3 regions of the Mesorhizobium sp. P2_C7 genome follow, and region 2 is predicted to be linked to each of the others. Evidence: predicted binding sites of a transcription regulator. Region 2 holds the regulator's gene; each other region holds the start of a gene.
What was found. The regulator PhoB, encoded in region 2, activates phosphate uptake and scavenging genes when phosphate is short. The targets are predictions, from matches to a motif close to TGTCATNNANCTGTCAT.
Positions count from the first base shown of each region.

Region 1: AC1D2G_RS18555 (PhoX family protein) is a predicted target of PhoB. The motif match lies at 3,329-3,345, and genes of this name have one in related genera.
Region 3: AC1D2G_RS28895 (LTA synthase family protein) is a predicted target of PhoB. The motif match lies at 3,235-3,251, and genes of this name have one in related genera.

Region 1 is NZ_JBFUDW010000008.1:157,175-163,069, reverse strand. Features, by position in the region: gene AC1D2G_RS18560 (GMC family oxidoreductase) at 1-1,253, shown strand, start outside; gene AC1D2G_RS18555 (PhoX family protein) at 1,363-3,273, opposite strand; gene AC1D2G_RS18550 (hypothetical protein) at 3,396-3,803, opposite strand; gene urtA (urea ABC transporter substrate-binding protein) at 4,104-5,414, shown strand; gene urtB (urea ABC transporter permease subunit UrtB) at 5,533-5,895, shown strand, end outside.
Region 2 is NZ_JBFUDW010000013.1:112,669-118,563, forward strand. Features, by position in the region: gene pstC (phosphate ABC transporter permease subunit PstC) at 1-705, shown strand, start outside; gene pstA (phosphate ABC transporter permease PstA) at 709-1,560, shown strand; gene pstB (phosphate ABC transporter ATP-binding protein PstB) at 1,557-2,363, shown strand; gene phoU (phosphate signaling complex protein PhoU) at 2,389-3,096, shown strand; gene phoB (phosphate regulon transcriptional regulator PhoB) at 3,116-3,805, shown strand; gene AC1D2G_RS24915 (ROK family protein) at 3,960-5,207, opposite strand; gene xylF (D-xylose ABC transporter substrate-binding protein) at 5,562-5,895, shown strand, end outside.
Region 3 is NZ_JBFUDW010000017.1:91,705-97,599, reverse strand. Features, by position in the region: gene AC1D2G_RS28900 (pilus assembly protein TadG-related protein) at 1-1,222, shown strand, start outside; gene AC1D2G_RS28895 (LTA synthase family protein) at 1,268-3,220, opposite strand; gene fabD (ACP S-malonyltransferase) at 3,474-4,421, shown strand; gene fabG (3-oxoacyl-[acyl-carrier-protein] reductase) at 4,482-5,219, shown strand; gene AC1D2G_RS28880 (acyl carrier protein) at 5,432-5,668, shown strand; gene fabF (beta-ketoacyl-ACP synthase II) at 5,703-5,895, shown strand, end outside.

The DNA of each region.
Region 1 (5,895 bases), on a different contig from region 2:
ACGAGTTCAAGACGCTGTCGACCTACGGCAAAGTGGAAGGTGCCACCCTGCTCGACTGGCCGATCACGTTGGCAGAGCTGGAGCCCTACTATGCCAAGGCTGAAGCCAAGATGGGCGTCACCGGGACCAATGACTGGCCGAGACTGCCGGGTAACAACAATTTCAAGGTGTTGAAGGCTGGCGCCGACAAGCTTGGCTACAAGGAATGCCACACCGGCAACATGGCCATCAACTCGGTCGAGCGCGACGACCGCTTGTCCTGCCAGCAAACCGGATTTTGCTTCCAGGGCTGCAAATGGGGCGCCAAATGGTCGACGCTCTACACCGAGATCCCCAAGGGCGAGGCAACAGGCCATCTCGAGGTCAGGCCGAACGCCATGGCGATCAAGATCAACCATGACGCCTCGGGCAAGGTGACCGGCGTGGTCTACGCCGACAAGGATGGCAAGCTGCAAGAGCAGAAAGCCCGTATCGTCGCAGTCGCCGGCAACTCAATCGAAAGCCCGCGGCTGCTGCTCAATTCGTCGTCGGGCAAATTCCCCGACGGCCTTGCCAACTCATCGGGGCAGGTGGGCAAGAACTACATGCGCCACACCACGGGCTCGGTCTATGCCATCTTCGACAAACCGGTGCACATGTATCGCGGCACCACCATGGCCGGCATCATCCGCGACGAGGCGCGCCATGATCCGTCACGCGGCTTCGTCGGCGGCTACGAGTTCGAGACGCTGTCGCTCGGCCTGCCGTTCATGGCGGCCTTCCTCGATCCAGGGGCCTGGGGCCGCTCGTTCACCACGGCGCTCGACCACTACGACCACATGGCCGGGCTGTGGATCGTCGGCGAAGACATGCCGCGCGGGGAGAACCGCATCACGCTGCATGCCGACATGAAGGACGAGCACGGCATGCCGATAGCCGACGTGCATTTCGACGATCACCCGAACGATACCGCGATGCGCAACCATGCCTACAAGCAGGCCTCGGCGCTTTACGCGGCGGTCGGCGCCACGCGCACCTTCCCGACGCCGCCCTATCCGTCGACCCACAATCTCGGCACCAACCGGATGAGCGAGAAGGCGGCCGACGGCGTCGTCAACAAGCATGGCCAGACGCACGACATCAAGAACCTGTTCGTGTCGGACGGCAGCCAGTTCACGACGGGTGCCGCCGAAAACCCGACCTTGACGATCGTGTCGCTGGCGATCCGCCAGGCCGATTACATCGCTGCGCAGATGTCGGCCAAGACGATCTGAGCTGGCAAGACATCGCCCCGTTACCGGGGCGGTGCCAACTTCAGTGTCCTCCCGGGCCGCAAGGCGGAACGCACAACGCGCGTTCCGCCTTTTTGTGTGACCAGACTGATTAGGCGCCGACCGGCTGCCCGTCCTTGCGGCGGATGGCGACCACGGACGGGCGGGGCAACTGGCCGTCCTTGAAGTCGGGCCACAGTGTCTGCACCTTGTCGAGCGTCTCGGCGTCCTCGGCCGGGTGCTGGACCGACAGGAACAAGGTCGTGCCGTCGGGGGTGAAGCAAGGGCCGGTCGCCTCCGCGCCATGCGGGCAAGTGAACAGCAGCTTCGGCAGGCCACGCGCCGGGCCTTCGGTGTCGACGCCGTAGACGCCGTCCGGCAGGTCGAAATCATTGGCACCGTCGGTCGCCACCCAGAGCCGGCCGGCCGGATCGAAGGTGATGTTGTCGGGGCAGACGAACCAGCCATTGACCGATGTGTCCGGATGGAAGGTGGCGCCGACCGCGGCGTCCTTCGGGTTGCCGCACAGCACGAACAGATCCCAGGCATATTTGTCGGCGGTATGGTCGGCGTCCACGCCGCGGCCGCCTGGCGGGATCAGTTCGACGATGTGGCCCCAGAGGTTTTCCGGACGCGTGTTGGCCGGATTGACCTTCGACTGGTCGCGCTTCTTGTTCTTGGTCATCACCGCATAGACGCGGCCGGTCACCGGATTGGTCTCAATGTCCTCGGGGCGGTCCATCGGCGTGGCACCCAGCGCGTCCGCCGCCAACCGTGTTTTCAACAGCACCTCGGCCTGATCGGCAAAGCCGTTTTCAGCCGTAAGCTTGCCTTGGCCGTGAATCAGCGGCAGCCAGGTCATGGAGCCGTCGGCGTCGTAGCGCGCGACCGAAAGCACGCCATCGTCCAGCAGGTCGTTGCCGGAGGCCGGTTTGGCCGGATCGTAAGCCTTGTTCGAGACGAAGCGGTACATGTATTCGAAATAATCGTCGTCGCCCATGTAGACGACGACGCGGCCGTCCTTGTTGAGGACGACGGTGGACGCCTCATGCGACATGCGGCCAAGCGCGGTGCGCTTCACCGGCTTGGACTGGGGATCATAGGGATCGATCTCAACCACCCAATCGAAACGGTTGGCCTCGTTCGGCTCCTTGTCGATTTTGAAGCGGTCGTGGAAGCGGCCGCGGCCATAGACGTCGGAACCGTCGAAGCCATAACGATCGAGGATGTCCGCGGTCGGCGCCTTCTTCGGATCGCCGCCGAACAGGTCGGAAACACCTTCCTCGCAGGTCAGCACGGTGCCCCACGGGGTGAAGCCGCCGCTGCAATTGTAGCTGGTGCCGAGCACTTTCGTGCCGGTGGCATCGGCCGAGGTCTGCATCAAGGCGTGGCCCGCAACCGGGCCGGAGACGGTCATTTCGGTGTTGACGGTGATGCGGCGGTTGAGCGGGCTGTCCTCGACCAGCGACCACTTGCCATCCTTCAACAGCACTTCGACGATTGAGTGACCCATGGCGGCCATGCCGAGATCGACCTGTTCCTTGTTCATCGTCTTGCCGGCGTCATCCTCGGTCATGCCGGGAAACATGACATTGGGCGAGATGTATTCGTTGTTGACGCAGAGCAGGCCGTGGTCGGAATTGACCGTGCCTTTCGGCAGCGGCAGGAAGGCGATGTAGTCACAGTTGTAACCAAAGCGCTTCTCTTGCTCGTCGGCAGCGACTTTGTTGCCGTCGAAATCCGGCAGACCCGCGACGAGCGGGTCGCCCCAGCGTGCCACGATCGTGGTCTCATAGCCCTCTGCGGCGGCGTGGGTCTTGTCGTAGACGCGCTTCAACTCGGGAAAGCCAAGTGTGGAAAGCGCCGCGGCATGTGTTTCTCCGGCAAACAACGAACCGACGAAGCTGCCGCCGGCGATCAAAGCACCAGATGCGAGGCTGCCTTTCAGGAGAGTACGGCGCGAGACGCGCTCGGCGATGACGTCGCGAATGACAGGGGAGGATGAAGACGGGGAATTGGCCATTGTGTCTGCCTCTCAAGGTGGATGGTGACGGCGCACCGCTGCCTATCCAGTTTCGGCAACATCCAGATGACATGAGACACAAGGCAGGTCCGCCGAGGCGGCGGCGATTACCAGGGAATAATCTACTGACCGCTTCCTTTGGTGCAGGTCGAGGCGGTGAAGGCGCCGTCGGGCTGCCTCATAATGATGTCGAAGGAGGGCGCACTTTGGCCGTCGAGCGTGGCCTGGGTCAGCGACAGCGAGTTGCCGCCAGCCGTATAGCCGCCGAGCGGTCCCAGCCAGGAGATCACGCCGTTTGCATCCATCTGGTAATTGTAGCCCTGCTGGGCGGTCCCGAAGGTGACCGGGCCGCTGTAGACGTTGCCCTTGATGGTGATGTCGCCGAGGTCCAGGAACATGCCAAGCAGGTACACTTCGCAGTGGTAGATGCCGTCGGGCATCTTGCCGTCGCTGAAGTCGGCTCGGGCAGTGCCGGTCGCTGCCGCCAGAAGCAATATGCCGATAAAAATGCGTGAAATGCCGGATGCCATGACGTCGCTCGTTTGATGGGGCGAGCTTGCCCTATTTCTGCGCCGAGCCGCAACATCCGCCGGCGAAGTCCAAAAACTAGGCACATTGCCAATTTGGGCGAAAATTAGGCAGACACCTTGTGCGCTGCGCAAATTTCTCTCAATCAATTTTTAACCGATCCTCTTTGTTTTCATAAAACTAATATACCAAGCACCTGATAATGTTGAACTATCACCTATTGTTCGGCATCTCCTGAGCGATTGGCACGGGGGTTGCATTGCATTGTTGCGGTGCAATCAACCAGCCTGGGAGTGTTAGGCATGAGGGGTAATTTCTCGACAATAACAAAAATGTTTTCGGCGAGCGTCGTTGCCGCCGGCCTGTTGATGTCCATGCCTGCCAGGGCGGCCGACGACACGATCAAGGTCGGCATTCTCCATTCGCTGTCGGGGACCATGGCGATTTCGGAGACGACGCTGAAGGACGCCATGCTGATGCTTATCGACGAGCAGAACGCCAAAGGTGGCCTGCTTGGCAAGAAGCTCGAAGCCGTGGTCGTCGATCCGGCTTCCAATTGGCCGCTGTTCGCCGAAAAGGCGCGCGAGCTGATCTCCAAGGACAAGGTCGCCGCGGTGTTCGGCTGCTGGACCTCGGTGTCGCGCAAATCGGTGCTGCCGGTGTTCAGCGAGCTCGACAACATCCTGTTCTATCCCGTCCAGTATGAGGGCGAGGAGAGCGAGCGCAACGTGTTCTACACAGGTGCGGCGCCGAACCAGCAGGCCATTCCGGCTGTCGACTATCTGATGAGCGAGGATGGCGGTTCGGTGAAGCGCTGGGTGCTTGAAGGCACCGACTACGTTTATCCGCGCACCACCAACAAGATCCTTGAGGCCTATCTGAAGGCCAAGGGCGTCGCGGCGGAAGACATCATGGTCAACTACACGCCGTTCGGCTTCTCCGACTGGCAGACCGAAGTTTCCGCAATCAAGAAATTCGGTTCGGCCGGCAAGAAGACCGCCGTCGTCTCGACGGTCAATGGCGACGCCAACGTGCCGTTCTACAAGGAGCTCGGCAACCAGGGCATCAAGGCCGAGGATATTCCGGTCATGGCCTTCTCGGTCGGCGAAGAAGAGCTTGCCGGTCTCGACACGGCGCCGCTGGTCGGCCATCTCGCCGCCTGGAACTACTTTGAAAGCGTCGATACGCCCGAGAACAAGAAATTCATCGCCGACTGGCACAAGTTCATCAAGAACGACAAGCGCACCACCAACGACCCGATGGAAGCCCATTATATCGGCTTCAACATGTGGGTGAAGGCGGTCGAGAAGGCCGGCACCACCGATCCGGACAAGGTCATTGACGCCATGATCGGCGTTTCGGTGCCCAACCTGACCGGCGGCTATTCGACGATGATGCCGAACCACCACATCACCAAGCCGGTGCTGATTGGCGAAATCCAGGCCGACGGCCAGTTCGAGACGGTTTCGCGCACGCCGGGCCTGGTGATGGGCGACGAATGGTCCGACTACCTGCCTGACTCCAAGGACCTGATCTCCGATTGGCGCGCGCCTCTGTCCTGCGGCAACTTCAATGTCGCCACCGGCAAGTGCGGCGGCAAGGGTACGAACTGATCCTCCCGGGCTGACCAGGTCTGGACCGCAGGTCCATGACCTCAGACCGCCAGCGTCCGGACGGTTTCCTCCGCCGTCCGGACGCCCAATTCAACATTCAAGGGGTCGCCTGAAGCCGATGAACCTGTTGCGCGCGATTGGCCTGACGCTTTTGTTCCTGCTGGCGACGCTGTCGTCGTCGGGTGCTGGCGAAGCCGATCTGCGTGGCATCATCGCCAAATTCGCAACGGCCAAGGGCTTTTCCGAGACAGGCACCGTCGTCCACGACCTGGCGGCCACAGGTGATCCGGCTGTCGAACGACCGCTTGCCGCACTCGCCGACGGTAACCTCTATATCCGCAAGGCGGATTCGCTGGTCTTCGTCGGCAAGGAAGCGGGCGACATCGTCGAGCTGTTCGATCCGCTGAGCGGCGAGAAGTCGGCGGATGCCGCCAAGGACGACATCACCAAGATCAAGGTCAACAACACGCTGCGCCGCGTC
Region 2 (5,895 bases):
ATCGCCATCCTGATTGCCGTGCCGCTCGGCATCGGCATCGCCATCTTCCTCACCGAGCTTTGCCCGCGCCCGCTGCGGCGCCCGATCGGCATGGCGGTTGAGCTGCTCGCCGGCATCCCTTCGATCATCTACGGCATCTGGGGCCTGTTCGTGCTGGCGCCCTTCCTGCAGACGACCGTGCAGCCCTTCATCATCAGCGTGTTCCACGGCATTCCCGGCCTCAACAGCCTGTTTGCCGGTCCGCCCTACGGCATCGGCCTTTTGACGTCGTCGCTGATCCTTGCCATCATGGTGCTGCCTTTCATCACCTCGATCACCAAGGACGTCTTCGACACGGTGCCGCCGGTGCTGAAAGAGTCCGCCTACGGCATCGGCTGCACGACCTGGGAAGTGACCCGCCGCGTGGTCATTCCCTACACAAGGATCGGCATCATGGGCGGCGTCATGCTCGGCCTCGGCCGCGCGCTCGGCGAAACCATGGCAGTGACCTTCGTCATCGGCAACGCGCATCGCATCAGCACCTCGCTGTTCGCGCCGGCAACGACGATCTCCGCAACCATCGCCAACGAATTCACCGAAGCCGTCGGCGATCTCTACACCTCTTCGCTGGTGGCGCTCGGCCTGATCCTGTTCGTCATCACCTTCCTGATCCTCGCCATCGCACGCTACATGCTGATGCGCATTGACGCCCGCACGGGAGCCTGACCGATGTCGACAGCCACATCGCTTCATCAGAGCCGCAAGAGGAAGAATTCCGTGATGATGACGCTGTGCGTCGCCGCCGCGGGCATCGGACTTGCCTGGCTGGCGCTCATCCTCGGCGCCCTGCTCTACAAGGGCCTGTCCGGCGTCAATCTTGCGGTGTTCACCGAAATGACGCCGCCGCCCGGCGATGCCGGTGGCCTGCTCAACGCCATCTACGGCAGCATCGTGATGACCATTATCGGCGTCGTCGTCGGTACACCAATCGGCGTGCTGGCCGGCACCTACATGGCCGAGTACGGACGCTTTTCGAAGCTCACCACCGTGGTGCGCTTCATCAACGACATCCTTTTGTCGGCGCCGTCGATCATCATCGGCCTGTTCGTCTACGAACTGATGGTCCGGCCGATGGGGCATTTCTCGGCGATCGCCGGCGCCGTCGCGCTTGCCATCCTGGTCATCCCGGTCGTCGTGCGCACCACCGAGGACATGCTCAACCTGGTGCCGAACGCGTTGCGCGAAGCCGGCACTGCGATCGGCGCGCCGCGCTGGGTGGTCATCAAGTCGGTCGCTTACCGCGCCGCCCTTTCCGGCATCGTCACCGGCATATTGCTGTCGATCGCCCGTATCTCCGGCGAGACGGCGCCACTGCTCTTTACAGCGCTCAACAACCAGTTCTGGTCGAGCAATCTCAACGCGCCGATGGCCAGCCTGCCTGTGACCATCTTCCAGTTTGCTCTCAGCCCTTACGAGGAATGGCAGCAACTGGCCTGGACCGGTGCACTCATCATCACATTGACGGTTCTCGCGCTCAGCATCTTTGCTCGCAGCCTGACCGGACGCAGAGAGGACAAATGAGCCAGATGTTGTCTCCAGACATGACGATCGCCGCCGAGGCAATTGCCGGCAAGGCCAAGATCGAGGTCAAGAACCTCAACTTCTACTACGGCCAGAGCAAGGCGCTGAAGGACATCACGCTGTCGCTGCCCGAGCGCAGCGTCACCGCCTTCATCGGACCTTCGGGCTGCGGGAAGTCGACGCTGCTGCGCGTCTTCAACCGCATCTACGAGCTCTATCCCAAGCAGACCGCCGAGGGCCAGGTGCTGCTCGACGGCCAGAACGTTCTCGACCGCTCGCAGGACCTCAATCTGCTGCGGACCAAGATCGGCATGGTGTTCCAGAAGCCGACGCCGTTCCCGATGTCGATCTATGAAAACATCGCCTTCGGCGTCAGGCTCTACGAGAAGATCAGCAAGTCCGAGATGGACGGCCGTGTCGAGCAGGCGCTGAAGCGCGCCGCACTGTGGACCGAAGTGAAGGACAAGCTCAACGCCAGCGGCCTCAGCCTCTCCGGCGGCCAGCAGCAGCGTCTCTGCATCGCCCGCACCGTGGCGGTGAAGCCGGAAGTCATCCTGCTCGACGAGCCGGCCTCGGCGCTTGACCCGCTGTCGACCGCCAAGATCGAAGAGCTGATCGACGAGTTGCAAGCCGACTACACGATCGTCATCGTCACCCACAACATGCAGCAGGCGGCGCGCGTGTCGAAGCAGACCGCCTTCATGTATCTGGGCGAACTGGTCGAGTTCGACCGCACCGAGAAGATCTTCACGTCGCCCCGCGAGAAGCGCACGCAGGACTACATCACCGGCCGCTTCGGCTGAGCTCAGGCATACGAGGACTAAGATCATGGGCGAACACACAGTCGCTTCTTTCGACGAGGATCTCGGACAGATCAGCAGGCTGATCCGCGACATGGGCGACCTCGCCGGCTCGATGGTCGGCGGCGCCACCAAGGCGCTGCTGAATTCCGACAACGCCCTGGCGCAGCGAGTCGTCTCCGACGATGCGATCATGGACGCGCGCCAGCGCGAGCTCGACGACCGCGCTATCACACTGATCGCTAAGCGTCAGCCGATGGCCGACGATCTGCGCCATGTTGTCGGTTCGATCCGCATGGCCGGCGACCTCGAGCGCATTGGCGACCTTGCCAAGAACATCGCCAAGCGCGTCGGCACCGTCGGCCTCAGCGTAACCCCGCGCGACCTGTCGCACTCCATCGACGCAATGGCGCAGCTGGTGCTGATCCAGGTGCAGGGCGTCATCGAGGAATATACGGCGCGCGACGCGGCGGCGCTGGCGAAGCTGCGCGCCGACGACGAGCGCATCGACGTCAAGTACACCTCCGTGTTCCGCGAACTCCTGACCTACATGATGGAAGACCCGCGCAACATCACCGCCTGCACGCATCTTTTGTTCTGCGCCAAGAACCTCGAACGCATCGGCGATCACGTCACCAACATCGCGGAAAATGCGTACTATGTTTTGACCGGCACGCAGCTGCCCGCCAATCGTCCGAAGCAGGACGAGACGGCAATGTCCGCGCCGGCGGCATGACGGCAGGGGTGACCAGTCGATGATCGCGCCACGCATCATGGTGGTGGAGGACGAGGAGCCGCTAGGTGTGCTGCTCCGTTACAATCTGGAGTCCGAGGGTTACCAGGTCGAGGTGGTGACGCGCGGCGACGAGGCCGAGATCCGCCTGCAGGAGAACGTCCCCGACCTTCTGGTGCTGGACTGGATGGTGCCGGCGGTTTCCGGAATCGAACTCTGCCGCCGGCTAAGGATGCGTCCCGAGACCGAGCGGCTGCCGATCATCATGCTGACCGCGCGTGGCGAGGAAAGCGATCGTGTGCGGGGCCTCTCGACAGGCGCCGACGATTATCTGGTCAAGCCGTTCTCGACGCCGGAGTTCATGGCCAGGGTCAAGGCGCTGCTGCGCCGCGCCAAGCCGGAAGTGCTGTCCAGCGTGCTCAAGGTCGGCGACATCGTGCTCGATCGTGAATCGCACAGGGTCTATCGCAAGAAGAGCGAGATCCGGCTCGGACCGACCGAATTCCGCCTGCTCGAATTCATGATGCGCCATCCCGGCCGTGTGTTCTCGCGCAGCCAACTGCTCGACAATGTCTGGGGCGAGACGATCTACATCGACGAACGCACGGTCGACGTGCATGTCGGCCGGCTGCGCAAGGCGGTCAACAATGGCCGCATGCCCGATGTCATCCGCACCATTCGTGGGGCGGGCTACGCAATCCGGGAAGATTAGGGATATGCTGATATTCAGGTGATGCCGGCCTGCGAACGGCAGTTTCCTGCGCTTCCGGCACTCACGGATCCAAATGTCCGCTCCGCTCCGGTTCTTGGAACCCGCCATTCTCGACTCGGCCTAACCTGAATCTCAACACATCCAGGCGCGCCATTCACGCGACGTTCTTGCCGCCGAGGCCGGACCTCGCCTGCGTGCCGGGCGCGAAAATCTCCTGGTCGACAAAGGTCAATGCCCGCGTGGCGCAGCCTTCGCGGATCAGTGGAAGTTCGTTCGGTTCGGTGTCGAAGGAAATCGATTGCGAATGCTGGCCGCCGGCGGTCTGGGCAATCGCCTCGCGCAATGCCGGCTCGATCAGGTCGAAGGCGGCGGCGCTGACGCCGACCATGGCGACGGGCGCCGGGTCGATCAGCGCGAACAGGCTGCCGAGACCGTAGCCGAGTGCCTCGCCGGCCTTGCGATAGGCCTCGCGCTCGGGTCCATCCCTCTCGCGGGCCGCGGTCGCCAGCGCGCGCATGTCGGCATCACTGACATCGGCGACCGGTTCCGCGTCCTCACTCATCTGCCTTGCGTTGCGCCAGATGGCGTAGTTGCCGGCATAGGCCTCGACGCAGCCGCGCCGCCCGCAGCGGCACAGCGCGCCGTGCGGCCGATGGATCATATGGCCGAACTCGCCGCCCGAGGAATGAGTGCCGGTGAACAGCTCGCCCTTCAGCACCAGGCCCATGCCGATGCCGTGCGACAACAGGATGGCGATGAAGTCGTCGCGGTAGCGCTCGGGGTCGCGCCAGCGCAACGCTATCGCCATCATATTGCAGTCGTTCTCCATGGTGGCGGGGATGCCGAACTCGTCCTCGAGTATGTCGGCGAAGGCGATGTCGGTGTGCGGCGTGATCGGCGACCACAGCATGGCGCGGGCACGCGTGTCGGTGATGCCCTGGATCGCCAACGCGATGCGGGCGACACTGCGGACGTCGAGGTCGGGGTCTTCGAGACGACGCCGTACGATGGCAACGCATTCACCGACCAGCGCGTCGCGCGACATGGTCAGCGTGTCCAGCCGGCGCTGTTCCTCGGCGATCACCTGGCCGGCATAGTCGATGACGGCGACCGAGAGGAAGTTCAGTGACAACACCACGGTCATCACCGCCGCCGCTTCCGGATTGAGGCCGAGGCCGACCTGGGGCCGGCCGCGTTTGAGCGAGCCGGCCTCGCTCGGCTTGCCCTCAGTCAGGATGCCTTCGCCGATGAGGTCGGAGGAGATCGCCGATATGGTCGAATGGCTGAGGCCCGTGGTCGCGGCGATCTCGGTGCGGGACGGCTGTCCGGCGCGGCGCACGGCCGCAATCACCATCGCCCGGTTGCGGCGGCGCAGATCGTCGTGGCGGATTCCGACCGACATGCTTTTTCACATCCTCCCGGTCGCTGCAGCCTTTCGTGCCTCCCGAAGGCCATCAGCGAAGCCTGAAAGCGCGACGCGCTTCAGGCACTTGTTTCTGCGCGTGTCGTTGCCCCAAAACCGCTGCGCACTTTTGGGCGACATGCGCCACGCCAAATTCTGGCAGAACCCCACCATCCTGTCATTATTTATTACGGAGCTCGAAAAAAACTCGGAGAGACGTCAAAATCCATCAGAATCGATGTTGACAGCGTTCGGGCGTTGGATCACTATTTTTTCGAGGCTCGAAAAAATAGAGCCTCTGTGCCGGCCTACGGGTCAGTTTGGTCGCGCCATACGCGGCGCAGGGAGGATATTATGAAAAAATTCACAGCCGCCATCCTGGCGGGTGTCGCCATGTCGCTGACGCTGGTGTCGGTCGCGCAGGCGAAGGACAAGGTCATCGGCGTTTCGTGGTCCAACTTCCAGGAAGAGCGCTGGAAGACCGACGAAGCGGCGATGAAGAAGGCCATCGAGGCGGCTGGTGACAAATACATTTCCGCTGATGCACAGTCCAATCCGGGCAAGCAGCTCACCGACGTCGAGAGCCTGATTTCGCAGGGCGCCAACGCGCTGATCATCCTGGCGCAGGATGCCTCGGCCATCGGCCCGGCGGTGCAGAAGGCATTGGACGAAGGCATTCCGGTCGTCG
Region 3 (5,895 bases), on a different contig from region 2:
GCTGGACAACACCGGCTCCATGGCCGGCGCGCGCATGACGGCGTTGAGGACGGCGACCAAATCATTGCTCGACAAGCTCGAGGCGACAAAATCGCCGACGCGCCAGATTCGCGCCTCGCTGGTTCCGTTCGTCACGGCCGTCAACGTCGATGGCGATGAATTCGACCCGTCCTGGATCGACATGGACGGCAAGTCCTCCACCAACGGCGTCAATTTCCCGGTCATCGACGGCAAGCGTCCCAACCATATGGCGCTTTTCAAGCAACTCAAGCAGACCGGATGGACCGAGCCCGGATGGAACAACACCGGATGGAAGGGCTGCGTCGAGGCGCGGCCGGGCGCCTACAACATTTCCGATACCCCACCCGACCCGGACGAGCCCGACACTCTGTTTGTTCCGTATTTTGCGCCGGACGACCCCGAAGTTGCCCAGAAGCCGTCTGCCTCCTATGGCAATTCGGATAAATACTACAACAATTCCTATCTCGACGACGTCAGCGACAAGACCAAGCTCGCCAAGCAGAAGGGCAACCTTCTCGGCATCGATCTCAACGATCTGCTCGGCGATTTGTTGTCGCCCGGTACGAGCGCCAAGGAAAAGGTCGCCAAATATGTTGCGCCCGCCAAGGAGTTCATCACCGAGACGGGCACCCCCGTCACCGTTGGCCCGAACCGCGCTTGCCCCACACCCGTCGTCCCGCTGACCGACGATTTCGACAAGCTGCGCAAGGCAGCAAGCCAGATGACCGAGTGGAACGGTTCAGGCACCAATGTCTCCGAGGGCCTGTCGTGGGGCATGCGGGTGCTGTCGCCCGCCGCCCCCTATACCGATGGAGCGCCGTGGAAGACGCCCGGCGTCAGCAAGATCGTGCTGTTGCTCACCGACGGCGAGAACGTCGTCTATGGCGCCAGCGAACAGCCAACGAAGTCCGACTACACATCCTATGGCTATCTCGCAGGTGGCCGTTTCGGGTCGGACAGTCAGGCGACCGCGGCGCGCAATGTCGACGGCTGGACCAAAAGCGTTTGCACGCAGTTGAAGAACGAGGGCGTGCAAATCTACACCATGGTGCTGCAATCCGACACCGCCGCCAACCGCTCGCTTTACAGCGCGTGCGCCTCGGATCCGAGCGGCTACTATGCCGTCAACGATCCGACCAAACTGCCGGACGTATTCCAGCAGATCGCCAACAAGTTCTCGAAGCTGCAATTGACGGATTGAACGTGTGAAGGGTCGCCAGGCCCGAGCCTCACGGGATCGTTTGGCTCAACTCGTATGGGCGACGATTTTGTCGACCGTTTCGGGGAAGAAGTCCGGCGCCGCGAGGCGTTTGCCGAACATCATGTCGTACTGCAGCAGGCGGAAATCGCGGATCGTCGGATCGATTTCCTTCTGCCGTGACCAATCTGGCGTGGCTTCGCCCGTCGGCGTCAGCAACAAATTGCGGTCGACGACGCGGTAGCGTTCGCGCATCTCACCCAGGAAGCCGGTGTAGTAGGGATGGGTGATGCCGGCGGTGGTGAGGATATGATAGGGCAGGAACGCCGGGCTCACCGCGCCGAGGTTCTCGACCGGACCGGAGTGGTTCGACCAGATGATCAGCGGCGTCTGGTGATGTTCAAGTGCGGCTTGCGGCGTCGGTTCCTTGCGCGGCGCGACATTGTCTTTCAGGAACCCGGTTTCGACATAGACCGGCCCCAGCGGCGGCAGATGGTCGCCGAAGAAGGCGATCACGGTGGGACGGGAGCGTTTCTTCGCCCATTCGACAAGGCGTTCAAGGCCACGATCGGCGTCGGCTGACCCCTCGGCGTAGCTGAGCAGCGATTCGCGTGCCCATTGGCTGATCGGTGCCTGCACCGTGTGGGTTGGATTGTAATAGCGGTTCGGCTCGTAGGGGCCGTGGTTTTGCAGGCTTACCGCAAAGAAAAACACCGGCTCATCGCTGGCGTCGGCCTCGCTGATGATCTCGTCGGTCATCGCCGCATCGGACGCCAGCGGCCCGCGCTTTTGCAAGGGCGGCAGCGTCTCTTCTGATTTGAAATCGTTGAAGCCGAAATCAGCGTAGACCGCGCCACGGTTCCAGAACCAGTTGGTGCCGGGGTGGATGGCGCGCGCCCGGTAGCCCTGGCTCTTGAGGAACGTTGCGAGCGAAGGCGTCGGCGTGCGCACATATTGCTGATAGGGGATGCTGCCGGCCGGCAGGAAGGCGTTGGAAAAGCCGGTCAGCGCCTCGAACTCGATGTTGGCGGTCATGCCGCCGAATTCGGGCGAGAACATCGAGCCCGAGCGCAACGCGCGCACGTTGGGGATCGGGTCGGGCGTGATGGTGACGCCGGGCAGCTTGGTCGGATCCCAGAAGGATTCGCTCATGACGATGATGATGTCGGGTTTCTCTGCCGGCATCGAGGAAGTCACATCGGTCCTGTCGATCGCCGCGATTGCCTTGTCGGAATAGCCTGGCGGCGCCGAGACATGCGCCATCGGCACGTTGAGGGCAAAGGCCAGGGCAAAGCCGTTGGACGCATAGTTTTCCTTCTGGTCCCACATGATCGGGATGATCTGCAGCCGGTCCCTGGTCCAGGAGAAGGTGGCGTAGTCCATGATCGAAACGAAGAAGGCGAGCAGCGGAACCGCCAGCGTCAGCCGGGCAAGGCGGCCCTTGCGGCTGAGCGCCGGAACCTTGCGCCGCCATAGCCGCCAGCCATAGACGAGCAGCGACAGGCCGGCGACGATGCCGACCACCATGGCGAGCGCGGTCATCGGCCGGTCGCGCACCAGGAGCGGCAGCAGCGCGAAGATCTGGCGGGCGTAGAGGAAATCGGTGGGATAGAGCGGATCGCCGAGATAATGCGACTTCTGGTGGCCGACAAAGGCAAGTGAAAGGGTCAGCGGCGCGACGATCATCAGGCTCTGGTGGCTGCGGCCAAGCACGGCATCGAGGCCGATCAGGATCAGCGCGAACACGACGATGGTGGTCCAGCCCGGCTTGAGCGGCTGCAGGAAGAAGGCGACCGTGCCGGCAAAGTCGCCGCGCACGATCAATTCGATCGCAAACACCATGACGGCAGCGATTGCCAGGCTGACCAGCCCATAGCGCACGACCGGCCATGTCCTGCCCGGCAGATAGCCGGTGGACGGGTCGTCTTCCAGGAACTGTGGCGCGGCTTTGCCGACGCGTTTGGAACTCTTTGCCACTTTAACTTCCCCACCCAGCGACAAACTCGTCACTCGATTGTCATATAATTGTCACGCAAAGCTAGCGCCTGTGGCGGAAATAAGAAGAGCCAGCAAACGATTCGTGAGCGGTTTTCATCAGGAGTGATCGCCAAAAAGCCTTTCGGAACAGGCACTCGGCCGGCGATGGTGCCGCCGGCCAGGGTCGAACTGGGCTTGACTTGGCGGCCTGCCTTGCGTCACAGGCAAGAAAAACCCGACTATCAGGCAAGCAAAACCAGCCCTTGGGAGCCCTCATATGGCCGTTGCATTCACCTTTCCTGGACAAGGCAGCCAGGCTGTCGGCATGGGCAAGGATCTCGCCGATGCCTTTCCCGAGGCGCGCAGGGTCTTCCAGGAGGTGGACGACGCTCTTGGCGAAAACCTGTCGAAGCTGATCTGGGAAGGGCCGGAGGAGACGTTGACGCTGACCGCCAATGCCCAGCCGGCGCTGATGGCGGTGTCGCTGGCCGCGATCAGGGCGCTGGAATCGCGCGGCTTCTCGCTGAAGGACAAGGTCGCCTATGTCGCCGGCCATTCGCTGGGCGAATATTCGGCGCTCGCGGCCGCCGGCTTCGTTTCGGTTGCCGATGCCGCCAGGCTGCTGCGCATCCGGGGCAATGCCATGCAGGCGGCGGTGCCGGCCGGCGAGGGCGCCATGGCGGCTATCATCGGGTTGGAACAGGCGGATGTAGAAGCCGCCTGCGCCGAGGCTGCCCAAGGGGCTGGCTCTGTCTGCCAGGTGGCGAACGACAATGGCGGCGGCCAGCTGGTCATTTCAGGCACAAAGGGCGCAGTGGAGCTGGCGGCGAAACTTTGCACGGAAAAGGGCGCCAAGCGGGCGCTGATGCTGCAGGTTTCGGCGCCTTTCCACTCCGCGCTGATGACGCCGGCGGCCGAGATCATGCGCGAGGCGTTGGCCAGCGTGGCGAAGGCCGCCCCGGTGGTTCCCATCGTCTCCAACGTCACCGTCACCCCGACCAATGATCCGGACGAGATCGCGCGGCGTCTGGTCGAGCAGGTGGTTGCCCGCGTGCGCTGGCGCGAGACGGTGGAATGGTTCGGCGCAAACGGCATCGCCACGCTTTACGAGATCGGCGCCGGAAAGGTGCTTTCAGGCCTGGCGCGGCGCATCAACCGCGACATCGCCACCGCGTCGGTCGGCTCCGCGGCTGATGTCGAGGCGGCGCTGGCGACGCTTGCTTAATCTAGTGCCATTTGACCCTGCCCGTGCAAAGGGTGTTCTCTTCTCAATCAGGAGACAAAAATGTTCAAATTGACTGGCCGCAAGGCACTCGTCACCGGCGCATCGGGAGGCATTGGCGAGGCGATCGCCAGGGTGCTGCATGCGCAAGGCGCCATCGTCGGCCTGCATGGCACACGGGTCGAGAAACTGGAGACGCTGGCCGCCGAGCTTGGCGATCGGGTCAAGCTGTTCCCGGCCAACCTGTCGAACCGTGACGAGGTCAAGGCACTCGGCCAGAAGGCGGAGGCCGACCTCGAAGGCGTCGACATCCTGGTCAACAATGCCGGCATCACCAAGGACGGGCTGTTCGTGCGCATGTCGGACGCCGACTGGGACACCGTACTCGAGGTCAACCTGACCGCTGTCTTCAGGCTGACCCGCGAACTCACCCATCCCATGATGCGCCGCCGTCACGGCCGTATCATCAACATCACCTCGGTTGTCGGCGTCACCGGCAATCCCGGCCAGACCAACTACTGCGCCTCCAAGGCCGGCATGATCGGCTTTTCCAAATCGCTGGCGCAGGAGATCGCCACCCGCAACATCACCGTCAACTGCGTCGCCCCGGGCTTCATCGAATCGGCGATGACCGACAAGCTCAACGACAAGCAGAAGGAGGCGATCATGGCGGCGATCCCGACGCGCCGCATGGGCACCGGCGCTGAAGTCGCATCCGCCGTTGCCTATCTCGCCTCCAACGAAGCCGCCTACGTCACCGGCCAGACCATCCATGTGAATGGCGGCATGGCGATGATCTGAACGAGGTCCGGCGGAGTTGTTGCCGGCTTGTGAAAAGAGACCATTTCGGCTTGGACCTCTGCTATTTTTCGTGTAATGCGGCCCGCAACCCGGCGGTTCGGGCAAAAACCGGTCCGTGGCCGTTGCGTTTCCGGCAGGACCATCTTTCAGCTTGATTAGCGGCATTCTGCCCGCTAACGAAGACAGACAAACAAAAGACGAGGATGCCCCAAATGAGTGACACCGCAGAGCGCGTCAAAAAGATCGTCATCGAGCACCTTGGTGTCGATGCCGACAAAGTGACGGAGCAGGCGAGCTTCATCGATGATCTGGGCGCCGACAGCCTCGACACGGTCGAACTCGTCATGGCGTTCGAAGAAGAATTCGGCGTCGAGATTCCCGACGATGCGGCCGAGACCATCCTGACCGTCGGCGATGCGGTGAAGTATATCGACAAGGCATCCGCCTGACGCTTTCCGCAGTCATCACCGGGGAGGACCTGCGATGAGGCGTGTCGTCGTCACGGGCCTTGGGTTGTTGTCGCCATTCGGCATGGGCTTCGAGCACAGCTGGAAGGAACTACTGACCGGCCGCAGCGCAGCCAAGCGCATCACCGAGTTTGAGGTGGAGGATCTTGCCTGCAAGATCGCCCACGTCATTCCGCGTGGCGATGGCAGCAATGCCACCTTCAATCCCG